Regions from separate parts of the Streptomyces sp. NPDC048419 genome, predicted to be linked through region 1. Evidence: riboswitches for the same ligand, from Rfam matches in the RefSeq annotation. Region 1 holds a riboswitch; each other region holds the start of a gene.
What was found. Region 1 has a riboswitch for thiamine pyrophosphate ahead of ACGFYN_RS17950 (thiamine ABC transporter substrate binding subunit). Riboswitches for the same ligand answer to the same signal wherever they lie in the genome.
Positions count from the first base shown of each region.

Region 2: another riboswitch for thiamine pyrophosphate. It lies ahead of thiO (glycine oxidase ThiO); the one in region 1 lies ahead of ACGFYN_RS17950 (thiamine ABC transporter substrate binding subunit).
Region 3: another riboswitch for thiamine pyrophosphate. It lies ahead of thiC (phosphomethylpyrimidine synthase ThiC); the one in region 1 lies ahead of ACGFYN_RS17950 (thiamine ABC transporter substrate binding subunit).

Region 1 is NZ_JBICXT010000007.1:222,928-229,931, forward strand. Features, by position in the region: gene pyrH (UMP kinase) at 1-571, shown strand, start outside; gene frr (ribosome recycling factor) at 716-1,273, shown strand; gene ACGFYN_RS17935 (phosphatidate cytidylyltransferase) at 1,273-2,409, shown strand; gene ACGFYN_RS17940 (hypothetical protein) at 2,499-3,356, opposite strand; gene rlmN (23S rRNA (adenine(2503)-C(2))-methyltransferase RlmN) at 3,577-4,683, shown strand; TPP riboswitch at 4,719-4,826, shown strand; gene ACGFYN_RS17950 (thiamine ABC transporter substrate binding subunit) at 4,914-5,990, shown strand; gene ACGFYN_RS17955 (ABC transporter permease) at 6,035-7,004, shown strand, end outside.
Region 2 is NZ_JBICXT010000019.1:138,159-145,162, reverse strand. Features, by position in the region: gene pknB (Stk1 family PASTA domain-containing Ser/Thr kinase) at 1-1,227, opposite strand, end outside; gene ACGFYN_RS33235 (thiazole synthase) at 1,346-2,140, opposite strand; gene thiS (sulfur carrier protein ThiS) at 2,144-2,344, opposite strand; gene thiO (glycine oxidase ThiO) at 2,341-3,495, opposite strand; TPP riboswitch at 3,493-3,604, opposite strand; gene ACGFYN_RS33220 (hypothetical protein) at 3,658-3,999, shown strand; gene ACGFYN_RS33215 (NAD(P)/FAD-dependent oxidoreductase) at 4,045-5,286, shown strand; gene ACGFYN_RS33210 (Rv2175c family DNA-binding protein) at 5,352-5,717, shown strand; gene thiE (thiamine phosphate synthase) at 5,858-6,514, shown strand; gene metF (methylenetetrahydrofolate reductase [NAD(P)H]) at 6,613-7,004, shown strand, end outside.
Region 3 is NZ_JBICXT010000006.1:152,788-159,791, forward strand. Features, by position in the region: gene ACGFYN_RS15835 (IclR family transcriptional regulator) at 134-868, shown strand; gene ACGFYN_RS15840 (SsgA family sporulation/cell division regulator) at 966-1,403, shown strand; gene ACGFYN_RS15845 (YibE/F family protein) at 1,506-2,966, opposite strand; TPP riboswitch at 3,037-3,226, shown strand; gene thiC (phosphomethylpyrimidine synthase ThiC) at 3,219-5,033, shown strand; gene ACGFYN_RS15855 (ANTAR domain-containing protein) at 5,232-5,990, shown strand; gene ACGFYN_RS15860 (GAF and ANTAR domain-containing protein) at 6,061-6,759, shown strand; gene ACGFYN_RS15865 (hypothetical protein) at 6,942-7,004, opposite strand, start outside.

The DNA.
Region 1 (7,004 bases):
CAACTTCTTCCGCGGCGCCGAGCTCCAGCAGCGCGGCATGGACCGGGCCCGCTCCGACTACATGGGCATGCTCGGCACCGTGATGAACTGCCTCGCCCTGCAGGACTTCCTGGAGCGGGAAGGCATCCAGTCCCGGGTGCAGACCGCCATCACCATGGGCCAGGTCGCCGAGCCCTACATCCCGCTGCGTGCCGTCCGGCACCTGGAGAAGGGCCGTGTGGTCATCTTCGGCGCCGGGATGGGCATGCCGTACTTCTCCACCGACACCACTGCCGCCCAGCGCGCCCTGGAGATCGACGCCGAGGCGCTGCTGATGGGCAAGAACGGCGTGGACGGGGTCTACGACTCCGACCCCAAGCGCAACCCGGACGCGGTCAAGTTCGACTCCCTCGGCTACGGCGAGGTGATCACCCGCGACCTCAAGGTCGCAGACGCCACGGCCATCACGCTCTGCCGCGACAACAAGCTCCCGATCCTCGTCTTCGAGCTTCTGACGGAGGGCAATATCGCGCGCGCCGTCAAGGGTGAGAAGATCGGCACGCTTGTGGGTGACCGCGGCAGCCGGGACTGACCGGCAACACCTACGGACCCTGACCGGGGGATGGACAATGTCCTGCCGGTCGGGAACCGTGCAGGAAGAAGACGCGACGCAGCCGGCCGCCGCCCCACCAAGGAACCGCAGCCGGGCCTTACTCAAGACACGCAGGAGCAAGTGGTGATCGAAGAGACCCTCCTCGAGGCCGAGGAGAAGATGGAGAAGGCCGTCGTGGTCGCCAAGGAGGACTTCGCCGCGATCCGCACCGGTCGTGCGCACCCGGCGATGTTCAACAAGATCGTGGCCGACTACTACGGCGCGCCGACGCCGATCAACCAGCTGGCTTCGTTCTCCGTGCCGGAGCCGCGCATGGCGGTCGTCACCCCGTTCGACAAGTCGGCCCTGCGCAACATCGAGCAGGCCATCCGCGACTCCGACCTCGGCGTCAACCCGAGCAACGACGGCAACATCATCCGTGTGGTGTTCCCGGAGCTGACCGAGGAGCGCCGCCGCGACTACATCAAGGTCGCCAAGGGCAAGGCCGAGGACGCGCGCGTGTCCATCCGCTCCGTCCGCCGCAAGGCCAAGGACGCGATCGACAAGATGATCAAGGACGGCGACACCGGCGAGGACGAGGGCCGCCGCGCGGAGAAGGAACTCGACGACACCACGCACAAGTACGTGGCGCAGGTCGACGAGCTCCTGAAGCACAAGGAAGCGGAGCTGCTCGAGGTCTGATGAACGACTCTTCCTGGGGAGCGCCGCCGCACACCGGTTCACCGGCCGGGTACTGGGGGCCGTCCGACCAGGGGCCTGTCCAGGGGGCTGCCCCGGCGGGTCCCGCGTACGATGCGCCTGAGGCGCAGCAGACTCGCCCCATGCCCATCGTGCCCGAGGGACCCGCGTACGGCGGTGACCAGGATGACGACCGGGGGGCCGCCCGGCTGAGCGGCCCCTTGTTCCGCGACGAGACGCCGCAGGCGCCGCCCTACGGGGTGGTGCAGCAGAATCCGGAGCCCATGCCCGACGCCCCGCAGCCGGCGCCCCCGCCGCAGAAGAAGAGCGCGGGGCGCGACCTGGGCGCGGCCATAGGCGTCGGCGTCGGACTCGGCGTGGTGATCATCGCGTCGCTGTTCGTCGTCAAGGCCGTCTTCGTCGGGGTCGTCGCCGTCGCCGTCGTGGTGGGCCTGTGGGAGCTGACCAGCCGGCTCGAGGAGCGCAAGGGCATCAAGGCGCCGCTGGTCCCGCTGGCGCTCGGCGGCGCCGCGATGGTGGTCGCCGGGTACGTCCGGGGCGCCGAGGGCGCCTGGGTCGCGATGGCGCTCACGGCACTGGCCGTACTCGTCTGGCGCATGACGGAGCCGCCCGAGGGCTACCTCAAGGACGTCACGGCGGGCGTCTTCGCGGCGTTCTACGTGCCTTTCCTGGCCACGTTCGTGGCGCTCATGCTGGCCGCCGAGGACGGACCCTGGCGGGTGCTGACCTTCCTGCTGCTGACGGTGGTCAGCGACACGGGCGCGTACGCCGTCGGCTGGCGCTTCGGCAAGCACAAGCTGGCCCCGCGCATCAGCCCCGGCAAGACCCGCGAGGGGCTGCTCGGCGCGGTCAGCTTCGCGATGGTGGCGGGCGCGCTGTGCATGCAGTTCCTGATCGACGACGGCGCCTGGTGGCAGGGCCTGCTCCTGGGCCTCGCGGTCGCCGCCAGCGCCACGCTGGGCGACCTCGGCGAGTCGATGATCAAGCGGGACCTGGGCATCAAGGACATGGGCACGCTGCTGCCCGGCCACGGCGGCATCATGGACCGCCTGGACTCGCTGCTGCCGACGGCACCCGTGGTCTGGCTGCTGCTGGTCCTCTTCGTCGGATCCGGCTGACGGTACGGGACGTCCCACCCGGTCGACGGCGTTGCGCCGTCGGCCTGGTGGGACGACTTCGTTGCAGGGCCGCCCCGCCCTTCCGGCGGTCAGCGGGCGTCCTCGGGCTCATGGTGGGAGGGCTGTTTGCGTACCGTGCGCCAACGCGACCGTGTCTGCTCGACGATGCTGTCCCACTGGCGGCTGACCTCGTCCTGGGACGGGCGCCGGCCCTGACGGATCCGGATGAGTTCGTCCCGTACCTCCCGCCCCAGTGCCGCTGACGCCACGAGAACGACCATGGCGCCGAAGAGGGTCGAGGCCATCCCGAAGACCGCACCGGCGGCGCCGTAGCGCGAGGCGTAGGAATTGAACAGACGCGGGAGATACACCGTCGCGACCACCGAATAGGCCGCGGTCAGGACGGCTGCGGAGATCCCGAAGGGGAGCAGGACCGGCCAGGCGAGCCGCCTCGCGGAGAGGATCCAGCCGCTCCAGGTGAGGAAGGCGGCGGACACCGGTACCTCGCACACCGCGGCCAGCAGTCCCAGGCGCCCGCCGCCCAGCGTGACGTAGATCCAGCCGATCACCGCCGAATAGAAACTGAGCGTGCAGATCCACCACAGGCCGTTGCGTGTGTTGCGCACGCTGAGCGGCTTCAGCTCCCAGGTCTGCTCGAACAGGCGCTGCATGGCCCGGGAGAAGCTCAGCACCGAGATCGCCAGGAACGCCATCCCGAAGACGCCGACGCCGGCGCTCGCGGACTCTGCGGAGAACACCGTTCTGACGGCCTCGGCGCCGCCGCGGGTGAGGCCGTAGCGGTTGATGATCCGGTCGGCGGCCTCCTCGCCGAAGAGCGCGCCACCCAGCACCGCGAGCGGGAGCAACGCGGTCAGCGCACCGGAGGCCAAGGCCATCGAGCGGTCGAAGCCCGCGATCTTCTGGAACCGGTTGATCACCCGCAGCACGAAGTCAGGACGCAGCCAGAATGTCAGCGTTCTGATGAGGCGCTCACGGTTGATTCCCGGCGTCCTGTCCTCCGCTGATTCGAGGTGATTTGTGGTGGACGGAGCATAAGGGACGCCCACCCGCGGAGCGAGGGACGACACAGGAATGGTGCGGGAGAGGCCTTCCGGCACGCCCACCGTCACCAGGTCACACGAGTTGATCTGCGACACTGGAAGGGTTATGCCTGCACCCGGAGAACTTACTTTCGTCGCCCCCCGCGGAGCCAAGAAGCCACCGCGGCACCTTGCCGATCTCACGCCTGCCGAGCGCAAGGAGGCGGTGGCCGAGGTCGGGGAGAAGCCGTTTCGTGCCAAGCAGCTCTCGCAGCACTACTTCGCGCGGTACGCGCACGACCCGGCGGAGTGGACCGACATCCCCGCCGGCTCGCGCGGCAGGCTGCAGGAGGCGCTGCTGCCGGACCTGATGTCGGTCGTACGGCATCTGTCGACCGACCAGGGCACCACCCGCAAGACGCTGTGGCGGCTGTTCGACGGGACGCTCGTCGAGTCCGTGCTGATGCGGTACCCGGACCGGGTCACCATGTGCATCAGCTCGCAGGCCGGCTGCGGGATGAACTGTCCCTTCTGCGCCACCGGGCAGGCGGGGCTGGACCGGAATCTGTCCGCCGCGGAGATCGTCCATCAGATCGTGGACGGGATGCGGGCGCTCCGGGACGGGGAGGTGCCCGGCGGACCCGCCCGGCTCTCCAACATCGTCTTCATGGGGATGGGCGAGCCCCTCGCCAACTACAAGCGCGTCATCACGGCCATCCGTGCGCTCACCGACCCCGCCCCCGACGGGCTCGGGCTCTCGCAGCGAGGCATCACCGTCTCGACCGTGGGGCTCGTGCCGGCCATCCACCGCTTCGCCGACGAGGGCCTGAAGTGCCGGCTCGCGATCTCGCTGCACGCCCCGGACGACGAGCTGCGCGACACCCTCGTCCCCGTGAACACGCGGTGGAAGGTGCGCGAGGTCCTCGACGCCGGGTTCGAGTACGTCGAGAGGAGCGGGCGCCGGCTCAGCATCGAGTACGCGCTCATCCGCGACATCAACGACCAGGCCTGGCGCGGCGACCGGCTCGGGCGGCTGCTCAGGGGCAAGCCCGTGCACGTCAACCTGATCCCGCTCAACCCGACGCCCGGGTCGAAGTGGACCGCCTCCCGGCCCGAGGACGAGAAGGCCTTCGTGGAGGCCATCGCCGCACACGGTGTACCGGTGACTGTCCGGGACACCCGTGGGCAGGAGATCGACGGGGCCTGCGGTCAGCTCGCGGCCACCGAGCGGTAACCTGAGCCGGTACGAACACCCGTACATACATCTGCATATTCCGACAGGGGAGCGCCACAGCGCTGAGAGTGCGGCAACCGGGCCGCAGACCCTCTGAACCTTGCCCAGGTCATTCTGGGTAGGAAGTTCGGTGATCACTCAAGCTGTTGCGCCCTGCCCGGGAGCCGTCGGCCATGTCCGCCGGTCCCGGGCGGGGCCGCGTCTCTTCCTGGTCAGCCAGGAGGAATTCGGTGAACAACAGGAAGCTCGCGGCCCTGGTCGTCGGGCTGGGACTCGTCACGCTGTCCGCGTGCGGATCCTCGTCCGGCAGCGACGGGTCCGGCGACTCCAAGTCCGTCACTCTCGTCAGCCACGACTCGTGGGCCGTCTCGAAGAGCGTCCTCGCCGACTTCGAGAAGCAGTCCGGCTACAAGGTCCACGTCCTCAAGGACGGCGACGCCGGTCAGGCCGTCAACAAGGCCATCCTCACCAAGGACAACCCGCAGGGCGACGTCTTCTTCGGTGTCGACAACACCCTCCTGTCGCGGGCGCTCGGCAACGGCCTCTTCCAGTCGTACGAGGCCAAGGGCTCCGACACGATCCTGCCGGAGTACCGGGTCGACCAGGCCAAGCACCGGGTCACGCCCATCGACTCCGGCGACATCTGCGTCAACTACGACAAGGCGTACTTCAGCAAGCACGAGCTGACGCCGCCGCAGTCGTTCGACGACCTGGTCAAGCCCGAGTACAAGAACCTCCTCGTCACCGAGAACGCCGCCACCTCCTCGCCCGGCCTCGGCTTCCTGCTCGGCACGGCCGCCAAGTACGGCGACGCCGGCTGGCAGGGCTACTGGAAGAAGCTCAAGGCCAACGGTGTGAAGGTCGTCGACGGCTGGGAGCAGGCCTACAACCAGGAGTTCTCCGGCTCCGCAGGCGGCAAGAAGGCCAAGGGCGACCGGCCGCTCGTCGTCTCCTACGCCTCCTCGCCGCCCGCCGAGGTCATCTACGCCGACCCGAAGCCGAAGACGGCGCCGACCGGGACGTCGTACGGCACCTGCTTCCGGCAGATCGAGTACGCGGGACTGCTCAGCAACGCCAAGAACACCAAGGGCGGCAAGGCGCTCCTCGACTTCCTGGTCACCAAGGAGTTCCAGGACGACATGCCGCTGAACATGTTCGTCTACCCGGTGCGGGAGGCCGCTCAGGTTCCGCCCGAGTTCCAGAAGTTCGGGCAGCCGGCCAAGGACCCGGAGAAGATGGCGCCCGGCGAGATCGCCGAGAACCGTGACCAGTGGGTCAAGTCGTGGACGTCACTCGTACTGAAGTAGCCGTCCGCGGCCGTCGCGCGGGGAGCGCGGCGCGGCTCGGCCTCATGGCCGTGCCCGTCGCGTTCTTCGCGCTGTTCTTCGCCTGGCCCGTGGCCGCGATCGTGGCACGCGGGCTCAAGGTGGACGGGGCCTGGCAGTTCGGCCGGATCGCGGACGTCGTCACGCAGTCCGACATCCGGCACGTCCTGTGGTTCACCACCTGGCAGGCGCTCGCCTCCACCGCGCTCACGCTGCTCATCGCGCTCCCCGGCGCATACGTCTTCGCGCGCTTCGACTTTCCCGGCAAACAGGTGCTGCGGGCCGTCGTCACCGTGCCGTTCGTGCTGCCGACGGTCGTCGTCGGCACCGCGTTCCTGGCGCTGGTCGGACGCGGCGGGCTCCTGGACGAGCTGTGGGGCGTACGGCTGGACACCACCGTGTGGGCCATCCTGCTCGCGCACGTCTTCTTCAACTACGCCGTCGTCGTACGGACGGTGGGCGGTCTGTGGGGCCAGCTGGACCCTCGGCAGGAGGAGGCCGCGCGGATGCTGGGCGCCTCGCCGCTGAAGGCATGGCGCAAGGTGACGCTGCCCGCGCTCGCGCCCGCCGTCGCCGCGGCCGCGCTCATGGTCTTCCTCTTCACCTTCACCTCATTCGGCGTGGTGCAGATCCTGGGCGGGCCGACGTTCTCCACCCTCGAGGTGGAGATCTACCGGCAGACGTCCGAGATCTTCGACCTCTCCACGGCCGCGGTGCTCACCATCGTCCAGTTCGCGGCGGTGGGCGCGATCCTCGCGGTGCACGCCTGGACCGTACGGCGGCGGGAGACGGCCCTGCGGCTGGTCGACGCGTCCGTGACCGCGCGGCGGCCGCGCGGGGCGCGGGAGTGGGGGCTGCTCGCAGGGGTGCTCGCCACGGTCGCCGTGCTGCTCGTGCTGCCGCTGGCCGTGCTGGTGCAACGGTCGTTGGACGCCCCGGACTTCGGCTACTACCGGTCGCTGACCCACGAGGACGGCGGCACCTTCCTCGTCCCGC
Region 2 (7,004 bases), on a different contig from region 1:
GTCGCTGTAGGCGTGCTGGACCTTGCCGAGGTCGAGCCCGGCGTCCCCGAGCTGCTTCCGCGCCTCGGTCTGGGTCTTCGCCAGCACCGGCGGGACCTTGGTGAACTGGCCGGAGTTGATGTACCAGACGCCGGCGCCGACCCCGAGGACCAGCAGCACGGCGAGGACGATCGCGACCGGACCGCGCCGGGCGCCCGCGCCGCGCCGCCGCGGCGGCAGGGGTGGCGGACTCTCCAGCCGGCTGGTGCGCAGGACGTCGTCCTCGTGCACCGGCAGGGGATGCTGCATCGCCAGGGCGCGCGGGATCACGCTCGTACGGTCCTGGGAGATGTCCATGTGGCCCGCGGCGAGGGCCTGCGGCGGCATCGCGTCGAGCTGGTCCGCGTCGAGCGCGGCGCGCACGTCACGCGTGTGTGCGAGCAGCGCCACCGCGTCCTGCGGACGCCGGTCCGGGGTGCGGGCGGTGGCCACCGCGACCAGCTCGTCCAGCTCGTACGCCAGCCCCGGCACGGCGGCCGAGGGCGGCGGGACGTCCTCGTGGATGTGCTTGTAGAGGACGGTCGCCGGCGAGTCCCCGCCGTGCGGCCGGTCGCCGGTCAGCATCTCGTACAGGACGACACCGCACGCGTACACGTCGACCCGGGGGTCGGCGATGCCGTGCTCGATCTGCTCCGGTGCGAGGTAGGAGACCGTGCCGAGGACGGTCCCCGTCGTGCTGGTGACCGTGTTCACCGCGCGGACCAGCCCGAAGTCGGCGACCTTCACCCGGCCGTCGTCCCCTATCAGCACGTTCTCCGGCTTCATGTCCCGGTGCACGAAACCGGCCCGGTGCGCGGCACCGAGGGCGGCGAGGACCGGCTCCAGGATGTCCAGGGCGGCGCGCGGCTGCAGCGCCCCGCGCTCGCGCAGCACGTCGCGCAGGGTGCACCCGGCGACGTACTCCATGGCGAGATAGACGTACGACCCGTCGGTGCCCTGGTCGAAGACCTGCACCACGTTCGGGTGGGCCAGCCGGGCGACCGACTTCGCCTCCCGGATGAAGCGCTCGACGAAGGTGCCGTCGGCGGCGAGCGTCGGGTGCATCACCTTCAGCGCGAGCACGCGGTCCAGGCGGGTGTCCAGGGCCCGGTAGACCGTGGCCATGCCGCCGACCGCGATCCGCGCGTCCACGCGATAGCGCCCGTCGAGCACCTGCCCGACCAGAGGGTCCTGAAGGGTCGTATCCACGCAGGTGAGTGTACGAGCCGTGACCGACAGGACCGTCCCTTCCTGCCGGATCGGGGCGTGACTGCAGCCGACCTGTGACGGACCTCGCACCGGTTCTCGAGGGCCGTCGAACGCGCGTTCAGAACGCGGGACGCTCGGGATCCAGGTGCGCGCGCCCCTCCCGCGGCGAGGACGCCTCGGCGAAATGACGGCGCGGAATGCGGCCCGCCCGGTGCGCGAGCCTGCCCGCCTCCACGGCGTGTTTCATGGCCTCCGCCATCAGCTGCGGCTCCCGCGCCCGCGTCACCGCGGAGGCGAGCATCACACCCGCGCACCCCAGCTCCATCGCGAGCGCCGCGTCCGAGGCCGTACCGGCGCCCGCGTCCAGGATCACCGGCACGCGCGCGTGCTCGGTGATGAGCTGGAAGTTGTGCGGGTTGCGGATGCCGAGACCGGAGCCGATGGGCGAGCCGAGCGGCATGATCGCCGCGCAGCCGGTGTCCTCCAGCTTCCGGGCGAGGACGGGGTCGTCGTTGGTGTACGGCAGCACCGTGAAGCCGTCGTCGACCAGGGTCTCGGCGGCGTCGAGCAGCTCGATCGGGTCGGGCAGAAGGGTGCGCTCGTCGGCGATCACCTCAAGTTTGATCAGTTCGGTGCCGAGTGCCTCGCGCGCCAGGCGAGCGGTCAGCACCGCCTCCCCGGCGGTGAAGCAGCCCGCCGTGTTCGGCAGCACCTGGATGCCGAGCCGGTCCAGGACGGACAGCACCGAGCCGTGCACCGAGGGGTCCACGCGCCGCATCGCGACCGTCGTCAGCTCTGTGCCGGACGCCACCAGCGCCCGCTCCAGCACGTCGAGGCTGGGGGCACCGCCGGTGCCCATGATCAGGCGGGACGTGAAGGCCGTACCGCCGATGACGAAGGGATCGTCGGCCATGGGTCAGCCTCCTTGGACGGCGGTGAGGACCTCGACGCGGTCCCCCTCGGAGAGGGAGGTCGACGGCCACTGGGCGCGCGGGACGACGGTTTCGTTGAGGGCGGCGGCGACTCCGGAGGGGGCCGGGGCCAGCGTCCGCACGACGGTGTCGAGAGCGGTGCCGGAGGCGAACTGCCGGGGCTCTCCGTTGACGGAGATGTTCATGCGGGCTGCTCCACGCGCGCGAAGCGCCTCGGGGTGAACGGGCGGGCCTCGTCCGGGAGTTCGCCGGTGGCCAGGACATGCGCCATGGCGTCGCCGGTGACCGGCGTGAGCAGCACGCCGTTGCGGTGGTGCCCGGTGGCCAGCAGCAGCCCGGGCAGCTGTGTCGGGCCGAGCAGGGGCGCGTTGTCGGGGGAGCCCGGGCGCAGTCCCGCGCGCGTCTCCGTCAGCGGCAGCTCGGTGATGCCGGGGACCAGCTCGTGCGCGTCGCGCAGCAGCTCGTACACCCCGCCCGCGGTGACCGTCGTGTCCCAGCCGAGCTCCTCGGTGGTCGCGCCGATCACCAGCTCGCCGTTCTCACGCGGCACCAGGTAGACCTGGCTGCCGCGCACCACGGCGCGCACGGTACGGCTCAGGAAGGGCGCGAACCGCTGCGGCACGGTCAGCCGCAGCACCTGCCCCTTCACCGGCCGCACGGGCGGCAGCACGTCGTCCGGGACACCCGGGAGCCGCCCGCTGAGGCTGCCCGCGGCGAGCACCACCTGGCCCGCGCCCAGCTCGGTGCCGTCGGCCGTGGTGACACCGGAGGCCCGGTCCCCCGCGACGTGGAAGCGCTCCGCCCACTGGCGGTGGAAGACCACGCCCGCCCGCTCGCACGCGGCGACCAGCGCGCGTGCCAGCCGCCGCGGGTCGATCTGGTGGTCGCCGTCGACCCGCAGCCCGCCGCGCACGCCGGGTGCGAGCATCGGCTCCAGGCGCCGGCAGTCGCGGCCCGACAGCCACTCCGAGTCCAGGCCCGACTCCCGTTGCAGGGCGTGCAGTTCGCGCAGGTGGGCGCGGTCGTCGGCGTCCAGCGCGACGGCGAGCGTGCCGCACCGGCGGTAGCCGAGGTCGTGGCCGGTGAGGTCGGTGAGCTCGGCCGCGAACTCCGGATAGCGGCGGGCCGAGGCCAGGTTCAGGCCGAGCAGGGTCTGCTCGCCGTAGTGCAGCTCCGTGACCGCGGCGAGCATCCCGGCGGCCACCTGCGCGGCCCCGCCACCCGGTTCGGGGTCCACGACGGCCGTGGCGAACCCGCGCTGCGCGGCGCGCCAGGCCGTGACCAGGCCGATGATTCCGCCCCCGATGACGAGGACGTCTGACGTACGTGACGGCATGGGCGTCCAGCCCCTCCCTTCGCCGGCATGACCCGGATCAGGTTCGTACGGTCGGAGGCCGCCAGCCTCCCTCTCAGCCCGGTGCGTCCGGGCTCCCGCGAGTGCTTGTACGTTGGCCACCCTAGCCCGACCCCCCGCGCCTCTGTAAGGGAGCCTCCTGCCATGCCCCGCTCGCTGGACGGCCTCGTCCTCGCCCCCGTCGCCGACCAGGCCCCAGGTCAGGTGGGTACTCGGACGCGGTTCACGTACCACGAGAAGGACGGCGGGATCTGGGCCGAGTACGCGGGTGGCGACGTCGTACGCGGTCATCTGGTGGGTACCCGGGCCGGTGACCGGCTGGACTTCCGGTACGTCCAGCTCAAGCGGGACGGCACGACGTCCTCGGGGCACTGCGTGTCCACGGTGGTGGAGCTGCCGGACGGGCGCGTGCGGCTGGAGGAGAGCTGGGAGTGGGAGTCGCAGACAGGCAGCGGCACCAGCGTTGTGGAGCAGGTCACTGAGTGAGCACGACTGCTGACTGACAATTTGTCAGTTGGCTAGGGTGATCAGGTGAGCGAGCAGACGCAGGAGACGGGCGGGCCGCCCCCGCGGCGCGTGGTCGTGGTGGGCGCGGGCATGGCCGGTGTGCAGTGCGCGGTGGCCCTGCGCGAACAGGGCTTCACCGGCCGCGTGACGCTGATCGGCGCCGAGCCCCACCAGCCCTACGACCGGCCCCCGCTGTCCAAGGCCGTCCTGCTCGGCAAGTCCGAGGGCTCCGCCTTCGACGTCGACTTCGAGGCGCTCGGCATCGAACTCCGGCTCGGGTGCGAGGTGCTGGGCCTGCGCCCCGGCGAGCACGAACTGGACACCGAGGCCGGGCCCGTCCCCTACGACGTCCTGGTGCTCGCCACCGGTGCCGAACCGATCCGCCTGCCGGGCGCCGAGGGCGTCCCCGGCGTGCATCTGCTGCGCACCCTGGACGACGCCGAGCGGCTGCGGCCCGTGCTCGCCCGGCAGCACGACATCGTGGTGGTCGGCGCGGGCTGGATCGGCGCCGAGTTCGCCACGGCCGCGCGCGAGGCGGGCTGCGCCGTGACGGTCGTCGAGGCGGCCGACCGGCCGCTCGCGGGCGCGCTGCCGGCCGAGGTGGCCGCGCCGATGGCCGCCTGGTACGCCGACGCCGGCGTCGAACTGCGCACGCACGCGCGCGTGGAGCGCGTCGAGCCGGGCGCGGTCGTCCTCGACGACGGATCACGGCTGCCCGCGGGCGCCGTAGTGGTCGGCATCGGCGCACGCCCCGCCACGGCCTGGCTGACCGGCTCCGGCATAGAGCTCGGAACGCACCACGAGGTCGTCGCCGACGCCCATCTGCGCACCTCGGCGCCGGACGTCTACGCCGTCGGCGACTGCGCCTCCTTCCCCTCGGGGCGGTACGGCGAGCGCCTGCTGGTCCACCACTGGGACAACGCCCTCCAGGGGCCGCGCACGGTGGCCGAGAACATCGTCGGCGGGGCCACCGGTGCGCCACCGGCCGTCTACGACCCCGTTCCGTACTTCTGGTCGGAGCAGTTCGGCCGTTTCGTCCAGTACGCCGGCCACCACGCCTGTGCCGACACGACCCTGTGGCGCGGCGACCCGTCCGGGCCCGCGTGGTCCGTCTGCTGGCTGCGCGAGGGCCGCCTGGTCGGCCTGCTCGCGGTCGGCCGGCCCAGGGACCTGGCGCAGGGCAGGCGGCTGATCGAGGCCGGCACCCCGATGGACGCCGAGCGCATCGGGGATCCGGCAAGGCCCCTGAAGGCCGCCACGACGTGACGCGGAACCCCAGGTCGGGCCAGTCCGGCTTCCGACTGTCAGTGCGGGATGGCAGGCTTGATTCCGTGACCGAGATTGACGCAAACATCGATGCTCTCGTCCCCGCCTGGCTCACCCTCCCCGACATCGCAGAGATGCTCGATGTCGAGGTGACGCGAGTGCGGCAGCTGGTCAAGGAGGGCCAGCTCATCGCCGTACGCCGTGGTGAGAACCGAGCACTGCACGTCCCCGCCGCCTTCATCGACGGGGACAAGGTCGTCAAGGGCCTGGCCGGCACCCTGACGCTCCTGCGCGACGACGGCTTCACCGACGAGGAGATGCTCGAGTGGCTCTTCACTCCCGACGAGAGCCTGCCGGGCACCCCCGCCCAGGCCCTCAGTGAGAATCGAGGCACGGAGGTGAAGCGCCGCGCCCAGGCGCTCGCCGTCTGAGCCGAACTCGCTGATCCGAACACCGTCCGGCGTACGGGCCGGGGCCCGCGTGAGCCACGACCGTGGTTCACTGCGGCCCGCGGACCGAAGCTTCGCGCGGGCCCGCGGCCCGTACGCCACCGACAACGGGGGACACCCACATGCCCGGCACCGCAGCCACCGCACGCGCCCGCCTCGCCGACGCCCGCGTCTACCTCTGCACGGACGCGCGCAGGCGCCAGGGGGATCTGCCGGAGTTCCTGGACGCCGTCCTGGCGGGCGGCGTCGACATCGTGCAGCTGCGCGACAAGGGCATGGAGGCGGGCGAGGAGCTGGAGCACCTCGCGGTCTTCGCGGACGCCTGCGCCCGCCACGGCAGGCTGCTCGCGGTCAACGACCGCGCGGACGTCGCGCACGCAGCCGGCGCCGATGTCCTCCACCTCGGCCAGGGCGACCTCCCGGTCCCCGCGGCCCGCGCGATCCTCGGCGACGACGTCCTGGTCGGCCGTTCGACACACGCGGAGTCCGAGGCCGCCGCGGCCGCCGTCCAGGAGGGCGTCGACTACTTCTGCACCGGACCCTGCTGGCCGACCCCGACCAAGCCGGGCCGCCACGCCCCAGGACTCGACCTGGTCCGGTACACCGCCTCCCTCGGCACCGACCGCCCCTGGTTCGCCATCGGCGGCATCGACCTCACCAACCTCGACCAGGTGCTCGACGCCGGAGCCCGCCGGGTCGTGGTCGTCCGCGCGATCACCGAAGCGGAGGACCCGGGCGCCGCGGCGGCGGAGTTCGCCAAGAGGCTGCGGCAGGCGTGATCGCGCCGGCTGTCCGAGGCGTGGACAGCAGGTCGACAATTCGGGTAAAAATCCCGCGTTCGGTTGGGGGACCGCCGCCCCCTGGTTAACCTGCGAGTATGGCCCTCGGAACCGCATCCACAAGGACTGATCGCGCACGCACCGTGCGGGACATGCTCGCCACGGGCAAGACGACGTACTCCTTCGAGTTCTCGGCGCCCAAGACGCCCGAGGGTGAGCGGAACCTGTGGAGCGCGCTGCGCAGGGTCGAGGCCGTGGCTCCCGACTTCGTCTCCGTGACCTACGGCGCCGGCGGCTCGACCCGCGCCGGCACGGTCAAGGAGACCGAGCAGATCGTCGCCGACACCACGCTGACCCCGGTCGCCCACCTCACCGCGGTCAACCACTCCATCGCCGAGCTGCGCAACATCATCGGCCAGTACGCCGACGCCGGGATCCGCAACATGCTCGCCGTGCGCGGCGACCCGCCCGGCGACCCCATGGGGGACTG
Region 3 (7,004 bases), on a different contig from region 1:
GGCTGCCCGGTCGCGTCCGGCGGCATCACCGCCGCCGTCGCGTTCGGCATCACCGACACCGACGGGCTCGACGGCGCCCCCCGCGGAGCCGTCCGCGGACGCCTCTTCCGCCCCGTCGCAGTCCGCGACCCTCATCGGATCGGTCCAGCGCGCCATGCGCCTGCTGGAGTGCGTCGCCGGGCACGAGAACGGGGCTCCCGCCAAACAGCTGGCCCGCGAGACGGGCCTGGCGCTGCCGACGGCGTACCACCTGCTGCGCACTCTGGTCCACGAGGGCTATCTGTGCCGGGACAAGGGCTTGTTCTTCCTCGGTGACGCGGCCGTACGGCTCAGCAGCGGCGCAGCCCAGCAGAAACGTCGCAGCACGATCGTCGACGCGCTCGCCCGCTGGCGGGATGCGATCGGTGTGCCCGTGTACTACGCGGTGTACCAGGAGGGCGAGATCGAGGTGATGTGCGTCTCCGACACCCCGGGCAATCCGGCGGTCGAGGAGTGGGCCGACTTCCGTGAGACCGCGCACGCGCATGCGATCGGGCAGTGCCTGCTCGCCCAGCTGGACGAGACCGCCCGCCGTGATCACCTCGACCGCTACCCCGTGCAGTCCCTCACTCCGTACACGGTGCGTGACAACCATGCGCTGCTGAGACGACTCGAACGGGCGAGTCGGCTGGAACCGGTGACGGAGCGACAGGAATACGCGCTGGGGACGGTCTGCGCGGCGATCCCGATCACGGCGGGCACCGCGGCCGCCACGATGGCCATCTCCTTGCCTGCTCATCAGGCTGATCGGCTGGTGTCCGCGATCGAGCAACTGCAGCGCGAGATCGGGCAGCTGCTGGGGTCACTGGCGCTCTCTATCAGTATCTGAAAACTCACTCCTTGTGATCTGCTGTGTACGTTCAGCAAGATGCCACCAGAGTCCGGGGCGATTCCCGGCCGTTCGGCTTCACAAGACGGGGTAGGCGATGCGCGAGTCCGTACAGGCAGAGGTCATGATGAGCTTTCTCGTGTCCGAGGAGCTTTCGTTCCGCATCCCGGTGGAACTGCGGTACGAGACCTCTGATCCGTATGCCGTACGGCTGACCTTCCACTTGCCCGGTGATGCTCCGGTGACCTGGGCGTTCGGCCGTGAACTGCTCATCGACGGGGTGGGCCGGCCGTGCGGGGAGGGGGATGTGCGGGTCTCACCCGCCGAACCGGACTCGCTGACAGAGGTCCTGATCCGGCTTCAGGTGGGCTGTGACCAGGCGCTGTTCCGCTCTTCCACGGTGCCGCTCATCGCCTTCCTCGACCGCACCGACAAGCTGGTGCCGCTCGGCCAGGAGGGCTCCCTCGCGGACTTCGACGCCCATCTCGACGAGGCGCTGGACCGGATTCTGGCGGAGGAGCAGAGCGCCGGCTGACAGGTTGGTGCCGCGGAGTGGCTGTAACGCTTCTGCGTGCAGCGGAGGGTTGCAGGAACGCTTCTTCGCAGGGGATGCGGGCAAGACGCGGCAGCCATCGGCTCAGCGCTTACGGCGCCGGCCTCTCCCCGATCGCGCCGGAACCGGCGCTGCTGCGCCCGGCACCCTCCCCGCGGCCGGCTCGGCCCCCGGACGGTCGGCCGCGACCACCAGGGCCGCGAGCAGCGTCGTGACCGGGACCGAGGCGACCAGGCCGATCGAACCCACCAGCGTGCGTACGATCTCCTCCGCCACCAGCTCGCTGTTGGCGACCGTCCCCACGCCGCTCTGCGCGATGGAGAAGAGCAGCAGCAACGGCAGTGCGGCGCCCGCGTAGGCGAGGACGAGGGTGTTGACGACGGACGCGATGTGGTCCCTGCCGATGCGGATACCGGCCCGGTACAGCCCTCGCCAGCCCATCGACGGGTTCGCCTCGTGCAGCTCCCACACCGCTGAGGTCTGGGTGACCGTCACGTCGTCGAGGACGCCGAGCGAGCCGATGATGACGCCCGCGAGCAGCAGACCGCTCATGTCGATCGACGGATACAGGCCGTGGATCAGGCCGGTGCTGTCGTCGGTGTTGCCGGTCAGCGCGGCCCAGCCGATGAACTCGGAGCCGAGCAGGCCGATCAGCACGAGCGAGAGCAGCGTGCCGAGCACCGCCACGGACGTACGGGCGGACAGGCCGTGGCACATGTAGAGGGCGAGCAGCATGATGGCGCTCGACCCGATCACCGCCACGAGCAGCGGGTCCGAGCCCTGGAGGATCGCGGGCAGGATGAAGAAGGTCAGCACCATGAAGCTGACGGCCAGCGCGACCAGCGCCATGACACCGCGCAGGCGGCCCACCACCACGACGGCGAGCGCGAAGATGCCCGCGAGCAGCGCCATGGGGAGCCGGCGGTTCACATCGGTGACCGAGTACTGCAGGTCCTTCGGCGCGGAAGGCTCGTAGGCGGCCACCACCTTCTCGCCCTCGTGCAACTGGCGTGACTGGTCCGGTTGCACGATCTCGGTGAACGTACGGCCCTTGTCCTTGCCGGTGTCGACGCGGATCGTCGCCTTCTTGCAAGTGCCCTTCTCCGGCTGCTGTGCGGAGGAGCCCGCGGCGCCGGAGGTGTCGCCGGCCGCGGCCTGGCCGGAGGCGTTCACCGACTTGCAGCTCACGTTCACGACCTTGGCGACCGTCGCCTGCTGGGTTTGCCGGTCGAAGCCCACGCCGCTGCGCTGGTGCCCCGGGGCACCGCCGGGCCACAGCACCACGAGCCCGACCACCACGGCCGCGGTGAACGGGATGAGGACTGCCGCGATGACCTTGCGCAGGTGCTTGGAGACGGGCGCCGCCGGACCGTGGTTGTGCGAATGACCGTGGCCGCCGCCGTGACCGTGCCCGGCACCGGAGCCATGGCCGGGCTCAACCCGGGGCTCGTGCCCAGCACCGGGACCGTGTCCCTGGCCGCTGTCGGAGCCGTGCCCATGGGGCGGCTCCGGGGGTGGATAGGGGTGCTGGCGTGTCGTGGTCACCGCCCGATCATTGCAAGAACGCCGGGGCCCCCTGTTCAGCTCGCCGGAATTGACGCTAGCGTGGAGGCACCTTTGCACACGCGGGAGCTCGGAGCACCGGGCTGAGAGGGCGCTGACCTCCGTCCCTGCGATGTTTCACGTGGAACATCACCGAACTTGGGTGATGTTCCCCACGAGACGTCGACAGACGGATATCGCTGCGTCGACCGCCGAACCTGTTACCGGGTAATGCCGGCGTAGGGAGTAGGTCTCATGACCAACAAGGACGCACGCACGCCTGCCTCCAACCAGGACGAACCGCTCATTCAGGGCGAACAGTCCGGTGAACAGTCCTCGGAGGCCGGGAAGTTTATCGGCTGGCACAAGGCGTATGTCGAGGGCTCGCGCCCCGATCTGCGGGTGCCGGTCCGTCAGGTGCACCTCACCAACGGGCAGTCGGTCACGCTGTACGACACCTCCGGCCCGTACACCGATCCGCTCACACAAACCGATGTCCGCAGGGGGCTCGCCCCGCTGCGGGAGAACTGGATCGTCGCCCGCGGCGACACCGAGGAGTACGCGGGCCGCCCCGTCCGCCCCGAGGACGACGGCATCAAGCACACCTCGCCGCGGGGCGGGCTGCGCAACCTCGACGCGGTCTTCCCCGGACGTCCACGCCAGCCGCGGCGCGGACGCGACGGGACGGCGGTCACCCAGCTCGCATACGCGCGCCAGGGCGAGATCACGCCCGAGATGGAGTTCGTGGCGCTCCGGGAGAAGGTGGCGCCCGAGGTGGTCCGCGACGAGATCGCGGCGGGCCGCGCGGTACTGCCGGCCAACGTCAACCACCCGGAGGTCGAGCCGATGATCATCGGCAAGCGTTTCCTGGTGAAGGTCAACGCCAACATCGGCAACTCCGCGGTGACGTCCTCCATCGAGGAGGAGGTCGAGAAGATGACCTGGGCGACCCGCTGGGGCGCCGACACGGTCATGGACCTGTCCACCGGCCGCAACATCCACACGACCCGTGAATGGGTGCTGCGCAACTCCCCCGTGCCCATCGGCACCGTGCCGCTCTATCAGGCCCTGGAGAAGGTCGACGGCAGGGCCGAGGAGCTCACCTGGGAGATCTACAAGGACACCGTCGTCGAGCAGGCCGAGCAGGGCGTGGACTACATGACGGTCCATGCGGGCGTCCGCCTGCCGTACGTCCCGCTCACCGCGAACCGCAAGACCGGCATCGTCTCGCGCGGCGGCTCGATCATGGCCGCGTGGTGCCTCGCGCACCACAAGGAGTCGTTCCTGTACGAGAACTTCGAGGAGCTATGCGAGATCCTCGCCGCCTACGACGTCACGTACTCGCTGGGAGACGGCCTCCGGCCGGGTTCTATCGCTGACGCCAACGACGAGGCGCAGTTCGCCGAGTTGCGCACGCTCGGGGAACTCAACACGATCGCCAAGCGTTTCAACGTACAGACCATGATCGAGGGCCCGGGACACGTCCCGATGCACAAGATCAAGGAGAACATCGACCTTCAGCAGGAGATCTGCGATGAAGCTCCGTTCTATACGCTCGGCCCGCTGACCACGGACGTCGCGCCGGCGTACGACCACATCACCTCCGGTATCGGTGCCGCGATGATCGCCTGGTGGGGCACGGCCATGCTTTGCTACGTCACGCCCAAGGAGCACCTGGGGCTGCCCAACCGTGACGACGTCAAGACCGGCGTCATCACCTACAAGATCGCCGCTCACGCGGCCGATCTCGCCAAGGGGCACCCCGGCGCCCAGGACTGGGACGACGCGCTCTCCGACGCCCGCTTCGAGTTCCGGTGGGAGGACCAGTTCAACCTCGCCCTGGACCCGGACACGGCACGGGAGTTCCACGACGAGACCCTCCCGGCCGAGCCGGCCAAGACCGCCCACTTCTGCTCGATGTGCGGGCCGAAGTTCTGCTCGATGAAGATCTCCCAGGACATCCGCCGTGAGCACGGCGGGAACCGGAGCGAGATCGAGGCGGGCATGGCGGAGAAGTCGAAGGAGTTCGCGGCCGCCGGGAACAGGGTGTATCTGCCGATCGCCGACTGACGGCGGAGCCCGAAAGCGCGCCGGAGCCTTGAGCCAGGCTCCGGCGCCCGCCCGCAGTCGTGTTCACCCTGCCGGTGCCGCGAATGCGGCGGTTCTGTTCCCGGCCTGGTGTGACGGCGGGACAATGACACCGAGCCCACGCCTCCCGGGCCGGATCGTCAGCCGGCGGTCCTGGGCAGGGGGTGGAGGAGGAGCGCGATGGTGCGGTGGGAGCGGGAGGAACGACTCGCGCGAGCCTTCCTGGAGTTGGCCGACACCCTGGTGGAGGGTTTCTACCTGGTCGATTTCCTGCATGTGCTGACCGAGCACATGCTCGCGCTGCTGGACGTGTCGGCCACCGGGGTGGTCATGGTCGACGCCCAGGGACGACTGGTGGACGTGACCGCATCCACCCACACCGCACACCAACTGGAGGAGGCCCAGGTCGAGTTCGACGAGGGCCCGTCCAGGGACTGCTGCCGGCAGCAGGAACAGGTCGGTCCGGTGGACCTGACCCGGTCGGACACCGCCGTGCGCTGGCCGCGCTTCACCAAGGCGGCCCGCACGGCCGGATATGCCGCCGTGGCCGCCATCCCGCTGCGCCTGCGCGAGGAGGTCATCGGCGCGGTGAACGTCTTCCACGGGAGTCCCGCCGGCCTGCACCCGGCGAGCCTGCGTCTGGGACAGGCCCTGGCGGATGCCGCGACCATCGGCATCCTGCACCAACGCCTGGCCCAGGACCAGGCCGAACGGGTCGGCCAACTGCAGACCGCGCTCAACAGCCGGATCATCATCGAACAGGCCAAAGGCGCCCTCGGGGCCAGCCTGAACATCCCGCCCGATGCGGCCTTCCAGCGCCTGCGCGCCCACGCCCGCGACAACCGGACGTCACTGACCCGCCTGTGCCAACTCGTCGTCGAGGGCGGCGTATCCGCAGGGACGTTCGCCGCATCCCAGGACCGGCCGCACCGCTCGTGACGCTGGTTTCATGTCGCCCTGCGGCCCGCGCCACGGGCGCCCCACCGCACTCAGTCAAGGAGTACCCGCGGTGCCCGCAGATGCCCCCGACATCCCCGGCCTCCTGGCCGCGGCCACTCAGGCCGGCCATGGTCTGACCGCACTCGAGCCCGGTCCCTGCGCGGTCGCACTCGGCCTCGACAGCCTCACCATCTGCCTGCTCGACCACTCCGGCCTCGAACTGGTCTGGTACGACCCGGCGGACAAGGCAGGAGTGGCCTTCGAAGACCTGCAGTACACCCTCGGCGAGGGCCCCACCGTGGACGCCGCCCGCACCGGTGAGCCCGTACTCGTCCCCGATCTGTACACCGTGCCCGAGCACCGATGGCCTGCCCTACTGGCCGCCACGCACCAGAAGTCCCCGCACGCCGCGCACGCCGTCCCCCTGAATCTGGGTGCGGCCCGGCTGGGCGTCCTCACCGGACACCGCAGCACCGCCGGCTCGCTGACCCGCTCTCAGATGAGCCACTTCCTCGCGCTCGCCGAAGGCGCCACAACGATCCTCACCACGCCCCACGGCATCGACGACTTGAGCAGCAACGACCCGCTGCCGCTGCACCGGGCCCTCATCCACCAGGCGACCGGCGCCCTGACCGTTCTGCTCGGCATCCCCCTCGACCAGGCCCTCGCCCGCCTGCGCGCCTATGCCTTCACCCACAACCTGCCCCTCCTGGACGTCGCACACGACGTCGTTCACCACCGGGCCGATCTGAACAGCCCACCCGGCTGACCATGCGGGCGGAGGTCGGGATGGGCACGGCGGAGAAGCCGAAGGAGTTCGCGGCCGCGGGGAGCAGGGTGGGTCTGCCGGTCGCGGACTGACGAACTCGGTTCGGCGAAAGGGGCGTTCGGCTTGCGCTCCCCCGGCCGGCCCCGAGGGGCCGCGCCGTGGCGGAGGGCGCAAGCCCGCGGTCACTCCGGCTGGTGTTCCGGGCCTCCGAACTCCGGGCTGGTGTAGTCCGGGCTGGAGAAGCT